Regions from separate parts of the Pseudoalteromonas sp. Bsw20308 genome, predicted to be linked through region 1. Evidence: predicted binding sites of a transcription regulator. Region 1 holds the regulator's gene; each other region holds the start of a gene.
The links. Region 1 encodes MetJ, which represses methionine synthesis genes. Its sites were predicted from a motif close to TAGACGTCTAGACGTCTA; they were not measured.
Positions count from the first base shown of each region.

Region 1 (8,055 bases):
CACAAGCCGCTTTGAATATTTTGACAAAGGTACAGCCCCAACTAAGTATGTACTTTCCCAACCTACCGATACATTTGAGGAAGATACAAAAACAGAAGAAGAGCTATTTTAAATAGCGTTAAATAAAAACGGCAGCCACTTTAGGCTGCCGCAATGCTACCTTAAATTGTAGACCAGCCAATACAAATCAGAATGTACACCCGCTGCAGTGACCTCTTTACCAGCACCAGGGCCTTGGATAACGAGCGCGTTATCGCTATACCACTTACTATTTATAACAAAAATATTATCTCCTGGCGTTAAACTAGCCAAAACATCACTTTGTAATACATACGCGATACCGACTTTCGCTATTACTTCATTTTCTGCGATTTCGAGCAAGCCTGTATAACGAAGCACCGAATTTTGTGCCTTAGCTCTCTTTGCATGCTCTTGAATAAAGCTATCTAACTGGGATTTTTTACTTAAAAAATCATCCCAACTCCCTTGCGCAAGTTCATCAGGCATCAATGCCGAAAGACTAATATCCTCAAGATTTAATTCAACCCCCAACTCTCTGGCTAAAATAAGCAATTTTCGCTGCATATCACGCCCAGATAAATCCTCGCGAGGATCGGGCTCCGTAAAACCCATTTTTTGCGCTTCAAGCACTAAATCTGAAAATATAATCGAACCATCATACTTACTACACAACCACGATAACGTTCCAGAAAACACGCCCTCAATACGTGTTATTTTATCGCCACTATTTTGTAAATCAGCAAGCGCAAAATTAATGGGTAAACCAGCCCCCACACTGGTGTTATAACGCCAATGTAAGTTGCGTTCAGAGATACTTGTACGTAGTGCTTTATACCAATTAGTAGGAGCTGTACCTGCATACTTATTAGCGCTTATTAAATGACAATCCATTTCTACAAAATCAGGATATAACCGGCTAAACTTTTCACTCGCTGTTATATCTACAATCACTTTATGTTCGTAATCAAGTTCATCAATTGCATTTAATAATGTTTGGTTTTGATAATCAGACGCTTCAAGTTGAAACTGGGTTTTCCATTGCGATACACCAATCCCATTAGGATTAAAAAGCATTTTTTGAGAGCGCACTAAGCCAACAAGCTTAATACTAAAGTCATCTGACAAGCGCTCAACTTGAGTAGATAACTGTTCAATAAACACCTCACCTACATTACCAAGTCCAGCGACTATTAAAGCAATTTCCTGCCCTTTGTTAATCAGCTTATCGTGTAATATGCTAAGTATATCGCTATCAATCACTTGATCAGTAAGTAATAAAATATAGCCGCTATCTTGGTGTGCAAATCGTGGTTCAATCGCATGTGCATTTAATAAATTAATCGCCAATAAGTGCAATTTACTAATATCTTGCTCAGGCGCTATCACAGCACACCCATGTAAGCTCGATTCGTTAATATTAGCTCGACCTTCAAAATAGCTAATAACCTGATGCGTCGAAATAGCTGGCACAACTAAGTACGTCTCACCATTTTGACTAAAGTGATGCAAGCTATGCTGAATAAGCTGACTCACATGCGCAATATCTCCTTCACTTAAGTTTTCAACTATTAATAAATCAATATTTTGTAACGTTGTTATAAAGCGCTTTTGCTTGGCACTACCTTCTTTAACGATGTCAGTAGAGCTAGCTTGTACATCAAAGCTACTTCGTACTGATAATTTTATATCCGTATTTTTAAGAGGAGATAATGTTTTAGCATGCAATACGGGGTTACCTAGTCGTGCTAACAAATTGGCCTGTCCACGACACACCTTCGCGTATTTAATCGCTTTACTAACTTTACGAGGGTCGGTACTAAATACACCTTGTGTGTCAGTCCAAATACAGACTTGTTTTGCATGACAATAATTAGCGAGTAAGGTCGCACTATAATCACTTCCATTACGACCAAGCGTTACAGTATCCCCTGCTGTATTAGCTGCAATAAATCCAGTTACAACGTTAATTTTATTATGCGCAATTAAGTTTGCGCACTGTTGAGTATTTTGTTCATGTAATAACTGCCCATCATTTAATGTAAATAAAGCGCGCGCATCGTGAACACACGCATGAGCATTAAGCTCCTGCAGGTAAGCAGCGAGTACGCGTGCTGACCATAACTCTCCATGAGCAAGCAATTGGGCTTCTTGTAGCTGCCCTGTTTGCGCTAACAGCGTTATTGTTGATAGCTCTTCATTCAATATTTTTAGAGCGTTACGCTTTGTATTAGCTTGTAATAACTGCTCTATTAAATCTATTTGGTGATTATTTAACTGTAATAAAATATCAGCAATTACATGTGTATCTTGCTGCTGGTAACTTTGCCATAACTTAACTAGTGTATCGGTTGTTTTCCCAGCTGCTGATACCACAACGCAATCACCAGGTTGTGTGTGCTCTAATATAATACCCGCAACACTTTTGTAACGCTGTGCTGAACTTAAACTCGAACCGCCAAATTTATGTATATTTTTAGTCATGTTAGTTACCAAAGCGCGGGGTAAGCGGCACTTAACTTAGCATCACCGCTCGATGTTCCCGCACCTTTAGTTAATCGATTTGTATTGTTTTTTCTGCCAGGTTTTACAAGTGTAAATACACGTTCAAGATCTGCTAATAAATCTTCAATGTCTTCTATTCCGACAGAAACACGAATAAGCGTATCACCAACGCCGGCTTCTAAGCGCGCTGTTGCATCCATCCCTGCATGCGTCATGGTCGCAGGGTGGCATATTAAGCTCTCAACGCCGCCTAGCGACTCAGCTAAACTAAAGTTATGTAGACTAGTTAAAAATGCCGCTGCATCGTTTATGTCGCCTTTAATATCAAAGCTAACCATGCCACCAAAACCAAGCTGCTGTGCTTTCGCTAATTCATGTTGGGGGTGCGACTCAAGCCCAGGGTAATAAACTTGGCTAACGAACTCAGATTCTTCGAGATACTGAGCTATTGCTAATGCATTTTCTTGATGCTGCCTTAAGCGCACATTTAAAGTACGTAAACCACGAAGCGTTAAATAGCTATCAAAAGGTGCCCCTGTGATACCAATGTTATTAGCCCACCAAGCAAGCTCGTCACCGATCTCTTGTGTTGCAGCAATAACAGCACCGCCCACTACATCTGAGTGTCCGTTAATATATTTAGTGGTTGAATGCACCACAATATCTACACCAAACTTAATCGGATTTTGTAAAGCAGGCGATAAAAATGTATTGTCAGCGGCCACCAGTGCGCCACACTGCTTAGCAATATCAGTAACCGCTTTAATATCAGTTAAACGTAGTACAGGGTTACTTGGTGTTTCAATCCAAATGAGTTTTGGTTTAATTACTAATATTTTTTGAAGACTTTCTGGTTTTGTTAAATCTAAAACCTCAAGCTTTAGCAAGCCACGCTTTTGCAGGGACGTAAATAAACGGTAGCTTCCACCGTAGCAGTCGTGTGGGATCACTAACGTGTCGTCGTAATTAAGCAGCTGAGTTGCTAAATGTACAGCCGCCATGCCTGTGGCTGTAATTATGCCGCGTACTCCCCCTTCGAGCTCAGCAAGGGTCTCAGCTAAGATATCGCGGTTAGGATTACCGCTGCGGCCATAATCATATTGGCGTTTAGTATCAAAATCGGCAAACGAATAAGTAGTCGATAAATAGATTGGCGCGACCACTGCACCGTGGTGTTTATCGGCTTCAACGCCACTACGGACCGCAATGGTTGCTTTGTTTTTTTCGCTCATATTCGTCACCTGATTAGTTTGGATGTTTAGACGTCTAAAAGAGTAGTTTATTCAATTTGAGAAGTCAAAACATTTAAACAGCTAGATGGCCAAACAACTAGTATTTGACTATCTTTTTTAAATCGATAGAATTTCACGCATATTCACACGCATTTTAGCGCATGTGAGCAATTAATAATCTGAGGCAACGATACATCTTATGGCTAAATGGAATGGTGAGTATATTCACCCATACGCAGAACACGGGAAAAAATCAGAACAAGTTAAGAAGATCACCGTTTCGATCCCACTGAATGTATTAAAGGTATTAACTGACGAACGTACTCGTCGTCAAATTAATAACCTGCGTCACGCAACAAACAGTGAGCTACTATGTGAAGCGTTTTTACATGCATTTACAGGTCAACCTTTACCTAATGACGATGACTTACGTAAAGATAACGCTGAAAAAGTACCAGAAGAAGTGAAAAAAATAATGCAAGAAATGGGGTTAGAAGTCCCTGTTTTAGATGACGAATAAATAGATAAAGTAAAATAAAAAAACCTCAGTAATTACTGAGGTTTTTTTATGATTAAATTTTACGGTATAGATTTACTGCATATAGCTTTCTGGCAAATCAATTTGTGCCACACCCGACTCAACAGCAGCAAGAGCAACCGCTCTTGCTATACGTGGTAATAAACGTGGATCCATCGGTTTTGGAATAATATATTGAGCACCAAATTCCAGCTTATCAACACCGGCAGCTTTTAAGACCTCGGCTGGTACAGGCTCTTTTGCAATGCTACGAATCGCTTCTACTGCTGCTATTTTCATTTCATCGTTAATTGCACTTGCGCGCACATCTAGTGCACCACGAAAAATAAACGGGAAACACAAAACATTATTCACTTGGTTTGGATAATCAGAACGCCCTGTCGCCATAATTAAATCGTTGCGTGCGCTGTGTGCAAGTGCGGGATCAATTTCAGGGTCGGGGTTTGAGCACGCAAACACAACCGGCTTATCAGCCATCAGTTTTAAATCATTGGCTGCTAACAAATTAGGCCCAGATACACCAACAAATACATCAGCATCAGCAATAACATCTTGCAACGTACGCTTATCCGTATTGTTAGCGAATAGTTGTTTGTACTCGTTTAAATCATCACGACGAGTATGAATAACGCCTTTACGGTCAAGCATGTAAATGTGTTCACGCAGTGCACCACACTTAATTAACAGTTCCATACAGGCAACTGCAGCCGCACCAGCACCTAAACATACTATAATAGCCTCTTCTATCGATTTCTCTTGCACTTCAAGTGCATTCAACATACCAGCGGCTGTTACAATTGCAGTGCCGTGTTGATCGTCATGAAAAACCGGAATACTACAGCGCTCAATCAATGCCTTTTCAATTTCAAAACACTCTGGGGCTTTAATATCTTCAAGATTAATACCACCAAATGTATCGGCAATATTAGCAACCGTGTTAATAAAGTCTTCTGTTGTTTTATGCTTCACTTCGATATCAATAGAATCAAGGCCTGCAAAGCGCTTAAATAACAGCGCCTTGCCTTCCATTACAGGCTTTGATGCCAATGGGCCTAAATTACCCAAGCCCAAAATTGCAGTACCATTAGTGATAACTGCAACCATATTACCTTTACCGGTATATTTATAAGCATTTGCAGGATCAGCAGCAATTTCACGCACAGGTTCAGCAACACCTGGGCTATATGCTAAAGCTAAATCTTGAACCGTTTCGGCAGGCTTGGTTAGCTCAATGCTGATTTTTCCTGGAACGGGATGAGAATGGTAATGTAGTGCTTGTTCACGAAAGTCTGACATAACGCGATTGTATCCTGCAATTTAAGTTAAAGTGAGAGGTGTTGTCTGGGTTACGATACCCTTATTATTTTTAAATTCCAAGCAATATCAGGTCTATCCTGTTATATGCTAGATTCATTAATTTTAAGAGGTTTTTCAGTAACTTTGCGAAGATATAGCGACATTTCATAAATAGAAATTCATATAAAAAGCATTTTTAGAGGTACTTTTAGCCGCGAGCCATTTTCTCTAAAAACGACTATCAAATTTTTAGTATAAATAACTATAAACAGCTTAATAGTCTACTTTAAAAACATTTATCTTCACGTTAGCTACATTTAACAACTTAGTTAAAAAATGAACACTTCAAAATATAGAGACTATTACGTACTTTGTCTGCAAAGGTTTATGCATACTCAGAATAAGAACAAGAAATAGTTATGCAAAGGAGATAACGTATAAATAGGCAGGAAAAGCACGTAAAGATAAATTTCAGGCACAAAAAAAGCACCCTAAGGTGCTTCCTTTAACTAAATAGCAAAAGTTACTTTTTGCTACCAAGTGCACCGAAACGCTTGTTGAAACGATCAACACGTCCACCAGTGTCTAAAACTTTTTGCTTACCAGTGTAAAACGGGTGACACGCAGAACATACGTCTAAGTGAATGTTTTTACAAAGAGTAGAGCTTGTTTCGAATTCATTTCCGCATGAACATGTTGCTGAAATTACTTCGTACTTAGGGTGAATACCTTCTTTCATAGAAACCTCTAGTTAAGGCCGCATCGCTCTCCAAACCCGTAGTTTGGTACCATACGTCGTTAAAACAAATTTGTTGGTGGCGGATTTTATCCAACAACTACCGAGCACACAAGGTTTAATTATAATTTTTTGCTAAAAAAGTAACCAAATAATAAAATGACTATAATTTGCTAGTAGGTTTTTAACTGTATATTTAGTACATTACACCATTAATTTTATTGGTTGAGTTGTTATGCGTTTTGTTGAAGTTGCTATTAAAGTCCCATTACCGCGCACCTTTGATTATAAAGTAGATGAACAGCTCTCAGGCTTGGTTTCTGATCTGAAGCCCGGAATGCGCGTTTTGGTACCCTTTGGTAATCAGCGTAAAGTGGCTGTTATATTAGCAGTAAAAAAGAGTACTGAAGTACCCGAGAGTAAAATTAAAAGCATTTTTGAAGTTATCGACGATACCCCAATATTATCTAGCGAACATTTAGATCTCCTTAGTTTTACAGCGCGTTATTATTGTTACCCACTCGGCGAAACGATTCATATAGCTCTGCCTAGTGCACTACGCCAAGGTGAATCACCAGACAAAACAAGCATTAACATGGTAATACTTACCGAAAAAGGCGCTAAAGTACCGTCATTAAAAGCTAAAACTCAACTCAACTTATTAAAGCAGTTATCACAATCAGGTAAGTCATCGTTAACCGAACTAAAAGCACTTGGCTTTAGTAAAAAAACAATAGATAGCCTCATTGCTAAAGAACTCATCACACAAACTATCGAACACGATAACCAATGGCAAAGCGTTGCGCCAACCGTCGGTAGTAAACCTGTACTTAATAAAGAACAAGCAGTGGCCTGTACAGCAATCAATCAAAGTACCGGTTTTAGCAGCTTTTTATTAGAAGGCGTAACGGGCAGTGGTAAAACTGAAGTGTATTTACAGTGCTTAGAAGAAGTATTAAAACGTGGCGAGCAAGCCCTCGTACTCGTGCCCGAAATCGGCCTAACACCGCAAACGGTAAACCGTTTTCGTCGCCGCTTCCCAGATACACCTGTTATGCTTTGGCACTCAGCACTTACCGACAACGAACGCCTACAAACATGGCGATTTTGTGAAAAAGGCAGTTGTGCGATAGTTATTGGCACACGTTCGAGTATTTTTCTGCCATTTTTAAAACTCGGTATGATTGTTGTTGACGAAGAACACGACTCGTCATTTAAACAACAAGATACCCTTCGTTACCATGCTCGTGATTTAGCCGCTTATAGAGCTTTTCAGCATAAAATTCCGCTTATATTAGGCAGCGCCACACCCGCGCTTGAAACGCTCCACAAAGCACTTAATAACAAATATCAGTTATTAAGCTTAACCGAGCGCGCGCAAACAGCCACCGACAACCAGTTTAAGTTACTCGATATGAAAGGTCAGCCCGACCAAGCAGGTATTGCACATGCTAGCCTTGCCACTATGCGACAGCATTTAAACCGCGGTAAACAGGTTATGGTGTTTTTAAATCGTCGAGGTTTCTCACCCACTCTTATTTGCCATGAGTGTGGCTGGCTAAGTGAATGTAAACGCTGCAGCACCAGCGCCACTTTTCACAAAGCGATTGGGCAAATGATCTGCCATCACTGTGGCGACCAGTACCCTGTTCCTCACCAATGCCCTGATTGTGGCAGCACGCAAATATTTCCTAACGGCAAAGGCACAGAGCAAATTGAAGAATTTTTAT
Region 1 is NZ_CP013138.1:3,623,114-3,631,168, forward strand. Features, by position in the region: gene D172_RS15885 (penicillin-binding protein 1A) at 1-112, shown strand, start outside; gene metL (bifunctional aspartate kinase/homoserine dehydrogenase II) at 157-2,502, opposite strand; gene metB (cystathionine gamma-synthase) at 2,508-3,755, opposite strand; gene metJ (met regulon transcriptional regulator MetJ) at 3,955-4,275, shown strand; gene D172_RS15905 (malic enzyme-like NAD(P)-binding protein) at 4,348-5,589, opposite strand; gene rpmE (50S ribosomal protein L31) at 6,113-6,328, opposite strand; gene priA (primosomal protein N') at 6,561-8,055, shown strand, end outside.

Region 2 (8,055 bases), 1.3 Mb from region 1:
CCAACAAGTCGCGAAAAGATCGCGATAAAAAACGCATCACAGGAAAAAGAGAGCCAAGTAGGCGTCGTAAATAATAGCTTTTCCTTTGCTTTTTTGCCTATACTGAAGCTAATAAGTAGCTGAGGTAAAGCAATGTTTGAAATTGATAAGTGGGCATTTTCTGGTATTGATGGCCAAATATCTTTGCATAAATGGCAAAAAACAATTGATCTTATCACGGGGCTATTTTCGGCCCCGTCAGGTTATATAGTTCAGGCAACAAGCAAAGGCTATCGCGTTGTTATTAGAAATAACGAAGGTGGCTCTAACTTTGAGACCAATCCTATCCTTCCTCCCCAAACACCTCTTTTTTGTAAGTACGTAGCAGAGAATAACAATACCTTATACGTTAATAATGCAAGTAATAATGATGCATGGAACACTCTACCGGAGGTTGTTGAAGATGGTGTTGAATCCTACTTAGGTTTACCAATCCATTGGCCAGAAGGCGAAGTATTTGGCACGCTATGCTTAAAAGACACTAAAAAAACAACTTATACCAATGAATATTTTGAGCTTATAGAACAACTACGCGATTTAATTGAAGACGACTTAGCGCTTATTTATAGTTATGAACAAATGCGCGAAATAGCCATGCTCGATGCGCTAACTAATATCTATAACCGCCGAGCACTTAGTTTACTCGCTCAGCAAAAGCTTAATTTAGCGCTGCGCTTAGGTTTTGATGTATGTTGTTTATTTATTGATATAAACGACTTTAAAAAATTAAATGACACCTTTGGTCATGAAGTGGGTGACAAAGCCTTAATTATATTGGCAGATACGCTAAAAACCCATTTAAGAGATGCTGATATAGTCGGGCGTATCGGAGGTGATGAGTTTGTTGTGGTAATGCAAGTAAGCGATAAAAGTAAGATTGGCTACATTATGGATAAAATTTCGACTGAGTATTCAAAAGCCTTACTCAAAGAAGACGTTTGCGATTTATCGCTCAGTATTGGTTATAGCTTTACTGACAAACAAAGGCAGTCATTTGAAAAACTATTAAATGATGCAGACCAGGCAATGTATAAAAATAAACAAGCGTATAAGCTCGCTAAAAAAGCACAATTATAAAAGGAGGTTCATGCCACACAAACTTGGCTAGTTTTTTCTGCGATAGGTTTTATTTTTTCCTTAGCAATAATAAGCTTATTTGAAACGTTCCCTAGCATTAGATTTATATCTAATGAGGGAATAATTTTTGGTGTTATGTGCTCATCGATGGGGGTTGCCTTAAAAAGGCTTGAGAGTAATAACCAAAAATAGCTTTCATTGATAGCTTAAGCTGCAAATCTTTACTTGTATTTATTAATTAATTTTTCAAAGAACGGACATAAAAAAGCAAGCCATTAGGCTTGCCAAGAAGGGTGTTAATTAGCTCTAACCTAGCCTTTAAGCTATTAGCTTTTCCGCAAGGTTCAATTCCATAATGGCTTTTAATAAACGGTATAAGTTAATTGACGCGTCAATTTCTTCTTTACGGTTTGTTAAGCTTTCAATATTTAAGCCCAGTGGCACGTCTAGGTGCGCACAGCTTTTAAGTATTAAGTCGAGGTTTTCGCGGCAAATACGGACGGATTCACTTAATGTATTGTCTGCATCGAGCATGCGCCATTTAGTTGCCTCTGGCACTGAGATACCCAACCATTGCATAAACTCTAAGGTTTTTTCGCCGCCGCACGGGGTAAACGTTAATATAATACGTTGAGGTGTAATACTCTGTGCTTTACACGTACGTGCGTAGCTAGTGATTAGCTCTATAGTAGCTTGTGCATCGTAAACAGCTTGCGATATAAAAAACTGACAACCTTGTGCTGTTTTTTCTATTAATCGTTCGTGCTCATTTCGTTTACTTGAATGGCGCTCGGCAATCGTAACGCCACCTAAAAAGAAATCATCGGATTGCTCTGCCATCGCTTTATAAGCATCTGGCAGGCTTAGCTTTATATCGCCTATCGATGATGGGCTACCTACTAAAACAACATTTTGTAAATCGTAGTCATTTTTAGTTTCACTTAGCCAATCTTTAAATTCGCCTACGCCACGCTGCGCCACACTTTTATAAGTAATCACATCTTGTGCAGATAAATTACGAAGTAAATGGCTGTATTCACGCGGATCAACGGTTTGTTTAAACGCAAATGGGCGGTCTTGGTTAGTTCTGCTGCTTTCGTCTTGAATGTCGTAAATTATCACGCCGTCGTATTCAATTTCGTGTAAGCGACCTAATAGCTTTTCTGCAATGGTTTTTAATTGCGCTTTATCGGTGCCAATTTTAGGCGGGGTAGTACCAATAAGATAAACACCTTGATTGGTGTCCACTATCTTCTCTTTTAGTGATAAAGCCATAATCCTCATTCCAGCTAAGTTTGTTTTGATGGATTTAATATAGCAGCCATTTAGACGTCTAGATAGATTTATTTAATGAAAGTTTTTCAACTAACATGATGTTTATTCATAGGGCTTGTTCCCATAATTTATAATTGACACAGTTGTTTACATAATAAATCCCCTTGGGGGTCTTATATTTATTGGCTTTGGGGCATAATCGAGGGTGAGTTAGTAATACATCTGACAACAAATTTGCTCAATTTAAAAAGGGACAACAATGAAATTTAAATTATTAGCAACCAGCTTAGCGGTATCGCTGGCGTTAACAGGTTGCGCCATGCAACAAAACCAAAGCACCCAAACAACAGCACAACAAGAACAAGTAAATAAAGCTGATGATCGTGTTTTTTCGCAAGATTATGTCATTGAAGAGCTAGAAAACGGCTTACGTGTCATGGTTGTTAAAACCGATTACCCTGATGTAGTGTCGCTGCAAATTCCGGTATCGGTTGGATCGCGTAACGAAGTTGAAGAGGGCAAAACAGGCTTTGCTCACTTTTTTGAACACATGATGTTTAAAGGCTCACAAAAATACCCTGAAGATGCTTACTCAGACATATTAAAAAATTCAGGTGTTGATAACCGCGCTTATACAACAAACGATTACACAAATTACCATTTAAACTTTTCAAAGCAGCATCTTGATAAAGTACTTGAGCTTGAAGCTGATATTTTTCAAAACTTAACCTACACCGAAGAGCAATTTAGAACAGAAGCACAAACGGTAAAAGGTGAGTACTTAAAAAACAACGCGAGTCCAATTCGTAAATTATTAAGCGCTGTACGCGAAGAAGCGTTTGATAAGCACACGTATAAACACACCACTATGGGCTTTTTTAAAGACATAGAAGCCATGCCAGATCAAATGGCGTACGGGAAAGAGTTTTTTGCTAAATTTTATAAGCCTGAGTATGTGTCACTTGTCATTGTGGGCGATGTAGACCCGCAAGCAACAATGGCAATGGTTAAAAAGCATTGGGGCAGCTGGAAAAAGGGTAACTATGTTGCTGACATTAAAGCAGAGCCTGTTCAACAAGCACCAAAATATTTGCACCAGCAAGATGAAGCGCTACCAGGACATTGGTTACTCGTATCGTACAAAGGCGCTGCGTGGGAACCTGCTAAAAAAGACAGAGCGGCACTTGATTTAATCTCACAGCTTTATTTTTCAAATAATTCAGATTTATACCAAGAGCTAGTGGTCGACAAACAAATTGCCAGCCAAATGTTTACCTATAACCCAGAGACTAAAGATCCGGGTTTATTACACGTATTTGTTAAAGTAGAAAACGCAGATGATTTAGCCACTGCACGCGATGCCATTAACCGCACTTATGCAAAAGCACGCACTGAGCTTGTTGATGAGCAAAAGCTCAGTGATTTAAAATCGAACCTTAAGTACAGCTTTATTAATGGTTTAGATTCGTCGCAAGCGATTGCATCAACCCTTGCCAGCTACATGCATTTTGAGCGTGATCCTGAGGTTATAAACCAGCTGTATAAATCGGCAGATAACATCACCAGCGCAGATATTAAAGCCGTTGCTAATAAATACTTTACTGATAACGCACGTACCACATTAACAATGTCGGCACTTGATAAAGCGCCAAGTTTTGAGCAAGAAGTTGATTTAAATGCGCTTACTGCAAAGCTTGAACAAGCACCTGCGAAGCCTGCATTTAAAGTACTTGATAAAACCAATGGCTCGCCATTAATCGATGTTAACTTTTTATTCAATACCGGTGCGGCTGCCGACCCACAAGGCAAAAAAGGTGTTGCTGCGTTAACTGCGGCTATGCTTGCACAAGGTGGCTCAGAGGCGACAAGCTATAAAGATATTCAAAAAGCACTTTATCCGCTTGCAGGTAGCTTTGGTTATCAAATAGATAAAGAAATGCTGTCGTTTCAAGGGCGTATTCATAAAGACAATGCAGCGCAGTGGTATTCACTTGTGAGCGATCAATTATTAAGCCCAGGCTTTAGAGATGACGACTTTAAACGCCTTAAAAAAGAAATGATCGATGGTATTAAGTCAGGCTTAAAAGCATCTAACGATGAAGAGCTAGGTAAAGAAGTGCTATACAGTGCGCTTTACAAAAATCACCCTTACGAAAGCTACAACTACGGTGATATTTCGGATTTAGAAGCGCTGACGCTAGATGATGTTAAAGCGTTTTATAACAGCGAGCTTACGCAATCTAAACTCACGGTTGGCTTAATTGGGGCTGTGCCAGCAAAACTTAAAGCTAAAATGATGAGCGACTTTGCAACGCTACCAAAAGGTGAGCAAAGCCGTTTAAGTATTCCTGATGCGCCAGCGCTTAAAGGTCATCATGCAACTATTGTAGAAAAGTCAGCGCAATCGACTGCGGTATCATTTGGTTTCCCTATTGATACAATAAGAAGTAGCGAAGACTGGACAACCCTTTGGCTTGTGCGTTCGTACTTTGGTGAGCACCGTAGTTCTAACAGCTTTTTATATGAGCGCATTCGTGAAACTCGCGGCATGAACTATGGCGATTACGCATACATTGAATACTTTCCACGTGGTATGTTTCAAACCAAGCCAGATGCAAACCTAGGGCGCTCAGAGCAAATATTTCAAGTGTGGTTACGCCCACTTCGCTCTAATAACGATGCGCACTTTGCAACACGTACCGCCTTGTTTGAACTAGATAAGCTAATTAAAAATGGTATGAGCGAAGACGACTTTGAAGCTACGCGTAACTTTTTAATTAACTTTGTGCCGCAAATGGTTGCAAGTCAAAACCGCCAATTAGGTTACGCACTTGATAGCGAATTTTACAACACAGATAGCTTTGTAAGTTACGTAACTAACAAACTTAAAACGCTAACGCTTGCTGATGTTAATCGCGTTATTAAAGAAAACTTACAAACAAACAATGTTCACTATGTATTTATTACTGGTGACGGCGCTGATATGCAAAAACGTTTAGCATCGCAGCAAACATCGCCAATGATTTACAACACGAATAAACCTGCCGAATTAGTGGCTGAAGATAAAGTGATTGCTGATTACAAATTAGCAATTCCTGCAAAAAATATTGAAGTGATGAAAGTCGATAAAGTATTTCAATAATTTAAGTGGTTTTTAAGCGTTAGAAAAAGCCTCAATGCTTAAAGTATTGGGGCTTTTTTATTATTTAATCTGAACTCTGGTTAAGAGATTTACTAACGTATTGAATCATGGTGGTATTTAAATTTATTTTCTCTAGCCAGAGGTTTTCAGTAAATTCAACGCAGTTAGCGCTGAAAATAGCTGCTCCAGATAGATTTATTATCCACAGTTCAGGTTATTTAATAATGAAACTTAATAAACGGTTATACCTAATAACCAGAACAAATAACTAAGGGGTTAACACCTTAGGCTTTAAATCCGTTAGACTTGGCAAAAGGCTCTTTTATATCAATTTAAGGCAGTGCAGTATTATGCGTCATGAAATTTGGCAACAGCTTCGTAGTGAAGCAAATGAAGTCGTAACCCGTGAACCTCTTTTAGCGAGTCATGTGTATTCATGTATTTTGAATCATGAGTGTTTGGGTTCAGCGTTGAGCTTTATTGTTGCTAATAAATTGGCGGACGCGGTGGTATCTGCGTTTACTATTCGTGAGTTGTTCGATCAAGCATTTGTAAAGTGCGATCGTATGCTTACTTATGTAGCTGAGGATATTAAAGCGGTAAAAGACAGAGATCCCGCAGCCGAAACTTACCTTACGGTGATATTAAACTTAAAGGGTTTTCATGCTATTCAAGCGCACCGTTTAGCAAATTGCTTATGGCAACAAAACCGTAAAGAGTTAGCGCGCTTTGTACAAAGCCGAACATCTGAAGTGTTTGGGGTCGATATTCACCCAGCATGTAAAGTGGGTAAAGGTATTATGTTTGACCATGCAACCGGTATTGTTATTGGTGAAACAGCGGTAATAGAAGATAACGTATCAATTTTGCAATCTGTAACGCTTGGCGGCACGGGTAATGAGCAGGGGGATCGTCATCCTAAAATTAGAGCCGGTGTGTTAATAGGCGCTGGTGCTAAAGTACTTGGTAATATTGAAGTGGGCGAGGGCGCACGAATTGGTGCAGGCTCAGTTGTACTTAGCAATGTTCCAGCACACACAACCGCTGTTGGCGTACCCGCTAAAATTATTGGTCGACCGGATTGTGAGTGTCCGGCGCAAAGTATGAACCAAAACTTTTTAGCAAATCCTGAGCCTGAAAATGCTTCACATACAAGTGCAATGCTATAAAAGTAGGCGAAAATAAATGCCATATAAAAGTAACTTATTTGCAATGATACTCAGCTTTTTTGTGGGGGTAGGATTAACAAGTGGTTACTTTTTGCATTTGTATGAACCGTTTAACGATAAAACGGCTCAATTTATACATGCTAGTCAAGATGTTATTATTGAAGTAAGCGGTAATAAATCAGTTCAAAAATCACCTATAAACACTACAACCAAAGCACTTCAACAACCGCTGGAAAAAGAGTACATTACGAAAATAAGTGCGCTAAATAACGAATTGTCAGTAGCTACAAAACAGCTGAAAGTTGCTCAGCAGCAGTTAAAGCGAACTCGCTTAGAAGGCACTGATTTTGCTAAGCAGCTTGATGAAAAATTTGATAGTGAAAGTGAAAATACGCAGTGGAGCTTCGAAATAGAAACGGCACTTACTGACTTTTTAATCATCAGTGATTTAAGTAATACGGCGCAGCTAAGCTATTTAACTTGTAAACAAACTATCTGTAAATTTGAATTACTAGCCGATAAGAATAATGAACAAGGCCATGCACAGTGGCGTGAACTTAATGATAAGTTGGCAACGACACCTTGGTGGCAACAGTTTAAAATCACCTCATCAAGCTCAAACGACGAGCGAATAGAATTTATAGTGAGCACCAAAGAGTAAGTGCTCCTATTTTAGTTAAGCGTGCTAGCTCACTACTTTAGAATGTATAACACCATCAACAAGTTCGGTAATAAGTGCATCACCGGTTTTCACATCACTTACTGACTTAACCACTTTATTTTTTTCATTTTTTGTAATGCTGTAACCGCGTGCTAAAACATTTAGCGGACTTACCGAATCTAATTTACTTGCCTGTAGTGCCAAGTTGTTATTTGCTTGCTGCAATTGATGCTGTATAGCTTGGTTTAGTCTTGTGTGTAATTGCGTGAGTATATGGTTTGCTGTAGCGAGTTTTTTGTCAGGCGATTGGCGCATTAAACGCGGCGTTAAGTTATTAAGTGTGCGTTCTTGCTGGTATAAGCGATTACGCATAGCTTGTTGCAGTGCAATGCTTAGCTCATCCAAACGTTGCGTTTTTTGATTAAGCTGATTACGTGGATGACATAAATTAAGGCGGTGTTGTAACTGCGTTGCTAATGCGCGCTTGTCGGCAATGCCGTGCTTAAACGCGTTAGATAAACGATTAACTAATTGCGTTACTTTGTTGTGTAACTCTTGCGTATTTGGGCTTACAAGCTCAGCTGCGGCTGATGGGGTTGCTGCACGAACATCAGCCACGTAGTCGCTAATGGTAGTATCTATTTCGTGGCCTACCGCACTTACTATGGGTAATTCACTTTTAAAAATAGCGC
Region 2 is NZ_CP013138.1:1,017,790-1,025,844, forward strand. Features, by position in the region: gene D172_RS04390 (DEAD/DEAH box helicase) at 1-74, shown strand, start outside; gene D172_RS04395 (sensor domain-containing diguanylate cyclase) at 133-1,116, shown strand; gene D172_RS04400 (methylenetetrahydrofolate reductase) at 1,435-2,391, opposite strand; gene D172_RS04405 (M16 family metallopeptidase) at 2,651-5,533, shown strand; gene cysE (serine O-acetyltransferase) at 5,884-6,702, shown strand; gene D172_RS04415 (hypothetical protein) at 6,719-7,363, shown strand; gene xseA (exodeoxyribonuclease VII large subunit) at 7,388-8,055, opposite strand, start outside.
Region 2: a site for MetJ is predicted at 2,435-2,452, ahead of D172_RS04400 (methylenetetrahydrofolate reductase). Genes of this name have one in related genera too.

Region 3 (8,055 bases), 1.3 Mb from region 1:
CTGTGCAAACGCTTGGTTAATTTGTGTTAGTACGCCAGGACGATTGTGGTGCACGTGTAATAAACGGCTACGATTAGCAAGCTCTGGTAGCGATACCTCGGGGAAGTTAACCGCAGTAATCGTTGAGCCGTTATCTGAGTATTTAGCCAGTTTACCTGCTACTTCAATGCCAATATTTTCTTGTGCTTCTTGTGTCGAGCCACCAATGTGTGGTGTTAAAATAACATTGTCGAATTGACGCAGTGGCGATACAAATTCTTCATCGTTAGATTTAGGCTCAGTAGGGAACACATCGATTGCTGCACCACTTAGCTTTTTCTCGGTAAGCGCTTCTGCAAGTGCATCAATATCAACAACAGTTCCGCGAGAAGCGTTGATCAAAATAGATCCCTGCTTCATAACAGCAAGTTCAGCTGTGCCGATTAGGTTTTTAGTTTGCGGCGTTTCTGGTACGTGTAAGCTAATAATATCAGAGCGTTGTAATAGCTGAGTTAGGTTATGAACTTGTTTGGCATTACCCAGTGATAACTTATCTTCGATATCGTAAAACTCCACGTTCATACCGATGTTTTCAGCCATAATACCCAGCTGAGTACCAATGTGACCGTAGCCAATAATACCTAATGTTTTACCACGTGCTTCAAACGAACCATTTGCTGTTTTTAACCAGCCACCACGATGAGCTGCTGCATTACGCTCTGGAATACCACGTAGTAAAAGCAGAATTTCGCCAAGTACAAGCTCAGCAACAGAACGAGTGTTAGAAAACGGTGCGTTAAATACAGCAATACCACGTTCGCGTGCGCTGTCTAGGTCAACTTGGTTTGTGCCAATACAAAAACAACCAACTGCAACGAGCTTTTCAGCGGCATCTAATACCGCTTCGCTTATATGAGTGCGAGAACGAAGGCCTACAAAGTGTACATCTTTAATGCGTTCTTTTAGTTCGTCCTCAGGTAAGGATGTTTTAACGTAATCGATGTTGCTGTAACCGTTACGCTTTAGCGTTTCAACAGCGCTTTGGTGAACACCTTCAAGCAAGAGAATTTTAATTTTGTCTTTTGCTAACGATACCTTACTCATAACCTCATCCTATTTAATTTGAGGCCCATTTTTAGTGCCGATAATCACTTTATCAGCACCACGCATCGCAAATAGGCCGTTGGTAACTACGCCAACAATTGAGTTAATTTGTGTTTCAAGTTGTTTGGCATTGGTAATTTTTAAGTTAAATACATCTAATATAACGTTACCATTATCGGTAACTACACCTTGACGGTAAACAGGGTCACCACCAAGTTTTAATAATTCTCGTGCAACGTAGCTGCGCGCCATAGGGATAACTTCTACCGGAAGCGGAAAGTCACCTAACGTTTCTACTAATTTGGTGTCATCTACAATACACACAAATTGTTTAGCTACTGCCGCTACTATTTTTTCGCGAGTAAGGGCTGCACCGCCACCTTTAATCATTTCATTTTGAGCGTTAATTTCATCAGCGCCATCAACGTAGACATCCAAAACATCAATGTTATTGAGCTCAAATACTTCAATACCTAATTCTTTTAAACGAACGGTAGAGGCTTCAGAGCTTGATACAGCGCCTACAATAGTGTCCTTTACTGAGCCAAGTGCATCAATAAAGTGATTAACAGTAGAGCCTGTACCCACACCTACAATAGTGTTTTCTTTTACAAACTCGAGTGCTGCCCAAGCAGCTGCTTTTTTTAATTCGTCTTGTGTCATTGCTTTGTGCTCATGTATGTCAGAAATATGCGGTTAGTAATCAAATTTAATTGTTACCAACAGTATGTTTTATCTGGAGTGATAATGGTTTTAAGTGGTACATCCCACGACTCGATTGGTAGAGCCTCAACTTTTTGGCATTCATGTGCAAGGCCAATTAGTTGTGGTTTTTGCCAATTTTGTTCGTGTAAACGCGCCAATGTCCGGTCGTAAAACCCACCTCCCATTCCTAGGCGATTACCTTGTTTATCAAATGCAACTAATGGCATAAGGAGGTAATCAAGCACTGGTAATGGGCATATTTGAGAGCAGTTCAGCTTAGGCTCCAAGATACCATAGCGATTTGCTCTCATGGGTGAGTTTTTCTCATAGCGCTGAAATAGTAAATTAGCGCCATTGAATGGGTGTATTACTGGGAGGTAAATGTGGTGATTTAGATTCCATAACTCTTTAATTAACAGTGAGGTATCTAGTTCTCCATCATTACTTAAGTAGATTGCTATATGCTCTGTTTTATTCGTTTTTTTACTTTTTAAATGTTGAATAAAATTCATATATAGCGATTGCGCCGCTAAATTTTGTTGATTTTTTGACAAGTTATTACGTATTTCACGGATAGATTTTCTTATCTGCGCACGGTTATTATTCATTTGATGCTTTCACTATGCAATTATAAAGAAAATAAGCTAGGAAATGCCAAATATACAGCCAATATAATAAGTAACGTCACGGCTGTTGCTATTAAAGAATATAAAAGCACATTACTGCGTTTTTTAGGTGTGCTTACTAACTCTTCATCAAGCAATAAATCGTCGTCTTGCCAATCGTCATCCTCATCTATTTCAGGGTTTTTTGATTGCTCTTCTGGTAAGCGTTGTTCAAGTTCTTCGAGTTTTTCTTCAAGGCGAATTAAGCTACTGGTGATGTAATCAAGGGCATCAAAAATACGTTCATCACGTTGACTGCTTTGAGGCTGCTCAGTTGAGGTATTAGCTGCATTTGAAACTGCCTGCAACTTACTTTTAATGCCCAAACTAGCTAATAGTTTGGCTTGTTTTAGTGCTTTGTCTTTATGGCTCGGTGCAAACAGTGGCTTTCCTTTAAAAAAAAGAGCTACTTTTTCTTCTGAGGTTTTTAGTTTATCTGCAAGGTTGATAGATGCAGCGTTACTGTCTATTCCATCAGCAAGTCCAGCAAATATAACGCGAAAATTGTCGGCCATTTAAGTACCCCTAAAGCTTTTTAATAAAAAGAGTATAAACCGAACTCCTTTATAAAGGCATCCATATGTAAAATTAAATTATTTTAACTTATGAGCTACTTTCTGTGCGATCACAAAATAAAGTCTGTGGATTAGGGCTTGTTGGCCTTTCAGGATTAAAATTTGTTCAATCTAGGGGCTGTTTAATTGCGGCGTGAGGTTTGTAACCTAGTGGGCTCGGTAACGGCTCCTGCGCTGCGCTACTGGCTTACATCCATGTAAGAATAAGTAAAAACCGAGCAACAAAGAGTAAATTGCCTTAATATTTTTATTAATGTACCGTTATTTTAATTAAGTTTGAATTTATTCTGCTATTTATAATACATAAAAAAAGCGCCAATTGGCGCTTTTTTTGTATTTAGATAGTTACCTAACCAATTAAAGGCCAGCAGCTGCGCGAAGTGCTTCAGCTTTATCTGTACGTTCCCAAGGGAATTCGTCACGACCAAAGTGGCCGTAAGCCGCTGTAGGAAGGTAGATAGGGCGTTCTAAATCAAGCATTTGAATTAAGCCGTAAGGGCGCAGGTCAAAATGTTCACGAATAAGCTCGATTAAACGGCTTTCTTCTAGCTTGCTTGTACCAAACGTTTCAACGCTGATAGAAGTAGGCTCTGCAACACCAATTGCGTAAGAAACTTGTAGCTCACATTTGTCAGCAAGGCCAGCAGCAACAATGTTTTTAGCAACATAACGTGCAGCGTATGCAGCACTACGGTCAACTTTTGATGGATCTTTACCAGAGAAAGCACCACCACCGTGACGAGCCATACCACCGTATGTATCTACAATGATTTTACGACCTGTTAAACCACAATCGCCCATTGGTCCGCCAATTACAAAGCGACCTGTTGGGTTAATGAAAAACTTAGTCGCGCTTGTAATAAGTTCTGCAGGAAGTACCGGCTTGATGATTGTTTCCATCACCGCTTCTACTAAATCTTTTTGCGAAATGTCTTCGCTGTGCTGAGTAGAAAGCACTACAGCATCAATACCTACTGGCTTGCCGTTTTCGTATGCAAAAGTAACTTGAGATTTTGCATCTGGACGTAACCAGTTAAGCTCGCCGCTTTTACGAACTTGCGCTTGGCGCTGTACTAAACGGTGTGAGTAAGTAATTGGAGCAGGCATTAGTACTTCTGTTTCGTTACATGCGTAACCAAACATTAAGCCTTGGTCGCCAGCGCCTTGCTCTTCTGGGCTAGTACGGTCAACACCTTGGTTAATGTCTGGAGACTGTTTACCAATTGTGTTTAAAATTGCACATGAATCGGCATCAAAGCCCATGTCTGAATTTGTGTAGCCAATGTCACGAATTGTTTTACGTGTAATTTCTTCGATATCAACCCATGCGCTAGTCGTGATTTCACCACCAACCATAACCATACCGGTTTTCACGTACGTTTCACACGCTACGCGAGCATGAGAGTCTTGCTCTAGGATAGCATCAAGTACCGCATCAGAGATTTGATCGGCGATTTTATCCGGATGACCTTCAGAAACTGATTCAGAAGTAAATAAATGTTTTGCCATTGTATTTCTGCTCACAAATATTGCGCTTCACAAACGTCGGTATTAGCGCTAAAAAATTAAGGGGCGTATTTTATCGAAAACAAAACACCTTGCATAGTGTTTTTACGCCTAGACGTCTAAATAAAATTACGAATGTCGTTCTGGTCTTAAAAAATATTCATAATGCTCCCTTTTATGGGGTTTTTAATTGCACACCGCCCCCACAATAAGTAAGAATGGTCGGTATAACAGTATTCAATAAACTTGGATACATAAACGAATAATAAATACCCGTGCAAATACACATATAAAGGTAGGAGAATTCATGCCATCTCGCAAAGAACTTGCAAATGCAATTCGCGTCTTGTCAATGGACGCAGTACAAAAGGCCAAATCTGGTCACCCTGGAGCCCCTATGGGCATGGCTGATATCGCAGAAGTATTATGGCGCGATTATCTAAAACATAACCCAACAAATCCAGAGTGGGCTGACCGTGACAGATTTATTCTTTCAAACGGCCACGGTTCAATGCTTATCTATTCTCTATTGCACCTAAGTGGTTACGACTTACCATTGGACGAAATTAAAAACTTCCGTCAAATGCATTCTAAAACACCAGGTCACCCTGAATACGGCTATGCACCAGGAATCGAAACTACTACGGGTCCATTAGGTCAAGGGATCACAAATGCCGTAGGTATGGCCATTGCTGAAAAAGCGCTAGCTGCACAGTTTAACCGTGAAGGTCACGATATTGTTGATCACTTTACCTATGCATTTATGGGCGATGGCTGCCTTATGGAAGGTATTTCTCATGAAGCAGGTTCACTTGCAGGCACATTAGGTCTGGGTAAACTTGTTGCATTTTGGGATGACAACGGCATTTCAATCGATGGTGAAGTAGAAGGTTGGTTTACAGATGACACGCCAGCTCGCTTTAAAGCATACGGTTGGCATGTAATTAGCGATGTTGATGGTCACGACAGCGATGCTATAAGCGCTGCAATTGCAGAGGCTAAAAGTGTTACCGATAAGCCATCACTAATTTGTTGTAAAACAATTATTGGTTACGGTTCACCTAATAAATCTGGTAGCCACGATTGCCACGGTGCACCACTAGGTGATGACGAAATTAAAGCGTCTCGCGAATTCTTAGGTTGGACAGGCGATGCGTTCGAAATTCCTGATGATATTTACGCACAATGGGATAGCAAAGAAAAAGGTCAACAGCTTGAATCAAGCTGGGACGAAAAATTTGCAGCATACGCAAAAGCATACCCAGAGCTTGCAGCACAATACAAGCGTCGTATTAACAACGAGCTTCCTGGTGATTGGGCTGAAAAATCTCAAGCTTACATTGAGCAATTACAAGCAAACCCTGCAAACCCAGCGTCTCGTAAAGCATCGCAAAATGCATTAAACGCATTTGGTCCGTTATTACCAGAATTTATGGGTGGCTCAGCCGATTTAGCAGGCTCAAACTTAACAATTTGGGATGGTTCTAAAGGTTTAACACACGACGATGCAAGCGGTAACTATATTTACTACGGTGTACGTGAGTTTGGTATGTCGGCAATTATGAATGGTATTGCCCTTCATAAAGGCTTTATTCCTTACGGTGCTACGTTCTTAATGTTTGTTGAATATGCAAAAAATGCTGTACGTATGGCTGCATTAATGAAGCAACCAAGCATTTTTGTATACACGCACGATTCAATCGGTTTAGGTGAAGATGGTCCAACTCACCAACCAGTAGAGCAAATTGCAAGCATGCGTTTAACGCCTAACTTATACAACTGGCGTCCATGTGACCAAGTTGAGTCGGCAATTGCATGGCAACAAGCTATTGAGCGTAAAGACGGTCCTACATCGTTAATCTTTACTCGCCAAGGTCTTGAGCAACAAGCGCGTGACGCACAGCAATTAAGCGATGTTAAAAAGGGTGGTTACATCCTTAGCTGTGACGGCAACCCTGAGATTATTTTCATTGCGACGGGCTCTGAAGTGCAACTAGCACAAGATTCAGCAACTGAGCTACGCAGCCAAGGTAAAAAGGTACGTGTTGTATCTATGCCATGTACTGATGCCTTTGAAGATCAAAGCGCAGAGTATAAAGAAAGCGTATTACCGGCATCTGTTACACGCCGCGTAGCAGTAGAAGCGGGTATTGCTGACTACTGGTACAAGTACGTAGGTCTAAATGGCGCAGTAGTAGGTATGACTACCTTTGGTGAGTCGGCACCAGCTAATGAGTTGTTTGAGCACTTTGGTTTTACAGTGGCAAACATTGTAAGCAAAGCAAACGAGCTTTTTTAATCGATTGCTTTAAAGATTAAAAGCCCGCTCTGTTTAAAACAGGGCGGGCTTTTTTGTTTGTAGGTCGTGCTTTAGCGCGTTAAAGGTAAATCAAAAATATGACGCCATAAATGACGACCTACAATGGAGCCAGAAAGATGTAATTCAACATTAAAATACTGCGTTAAATTATTTTTGCTCTAATAAATAATTTAACGTAGTATTTTAACCCAGACTCATTTACAAGGAAGAAATATGTCTTGGTCTAAACTCAATAAAACTATCAATGCTCATTCTGTTATCCCACTTGACGCGCTTAGCTGTCGAGATTTTGGTGTTAAGCTCCCCGTTAACTTCCCATTTAGTAAAGCTAAATTTACTTGCCAAGCACTTGCTATGCTATCGCAGCTCAATGACTATGATTTAAAAATGGTATGCGCCGATATTATTCAAATATGCTCGAACCCTAATGCTACAAACTCAATTAAGCATAGCCGTAACCCGCTGCGCCGTTTATGGCGAACAAAGTACCCATTTCGTAATTATCATTTTTTAATTGAATACTCACTTAAAAATAATTTTATCAATTTGGAAGATATACTTTTCGATAGGCAATTGCAGGGAGCTAAAAGTAACTTTGCTGCAGAGCGTACGATGCTTTATGAAGTAAAAAGGCTTAGTAATCATACTTATAATAAAGCCATGAAGAGGGAAGAGATAGAAGAAATACAAGGAGCGTGGGATGAAGACGTTACTCCAACGACTCGAGTCAATACACAACACGCAGCAGTCAATGGTATGCAAAATGAGCTTACCAAAGCTACATGGTTAATGGGCACCCACCTTGATAGAGCTTATGAGGGAGACGGTATTAAAGCTTATACGCTGTTTCATAACCCAACAGATCGACCAAAGCTAGATTTGGTGGAATGTGCGTTTGATAAACGCTTAGGTACTAAATCCCATAACGCTCAACATTTAGCAGCGGTGTTGGCACAAAATAACCAGCAAGGTAAGCAGGTTAAATGGTTAGCGCACAGCCAAGGCGCGATAATTTTTTGCGCAGCCCTGGAGCACTATCGTATATATTATGGTAAGTCACTTACAGGCCAACAATTAGCCGTGCATGGCTCAGGCTCAAATATCGAGCGTTTAAAACGCATTGCCCATAGTACCGGATTAAAAGTTGTTGCGGTGCGTAATAACCCCTATGATTTAGTACCTAATCTAGCTGGCCGTAATG
Region 3 is NZ_CP013138.1:1,047,032-1,055,086, forward strand. Features, by position in the region: gene serA (phosphoglycerate dehydrogenase) at 1-1,083, opposite strand, end outside; gene rpiA (ribose-5-phosphate isomerase RpiA) at 1,093-1,746, opposite strand; gene D172_RS04510 (5-formyltetrahydrofolate cyclo-ligase) at 1,800-2,396, opposite strand; gene D172_RS04515 (hypothetical protein) at 2,417-2,968, opposite strand; gene metK (methionine adenosyltransferase) at 3,386-4,537, opposite strand; gene tkt (transketolase) at 4,842-6,833, shown strand; gene D172_RS04530 (hypothetical protein) at 7,068-8,055, shown strand, end outside.
Region 3: a site for MetJ is predicted at 4,639-4,656, ahead of metK (methionine adenosyltransferase). Genes of this name have one in related genera too.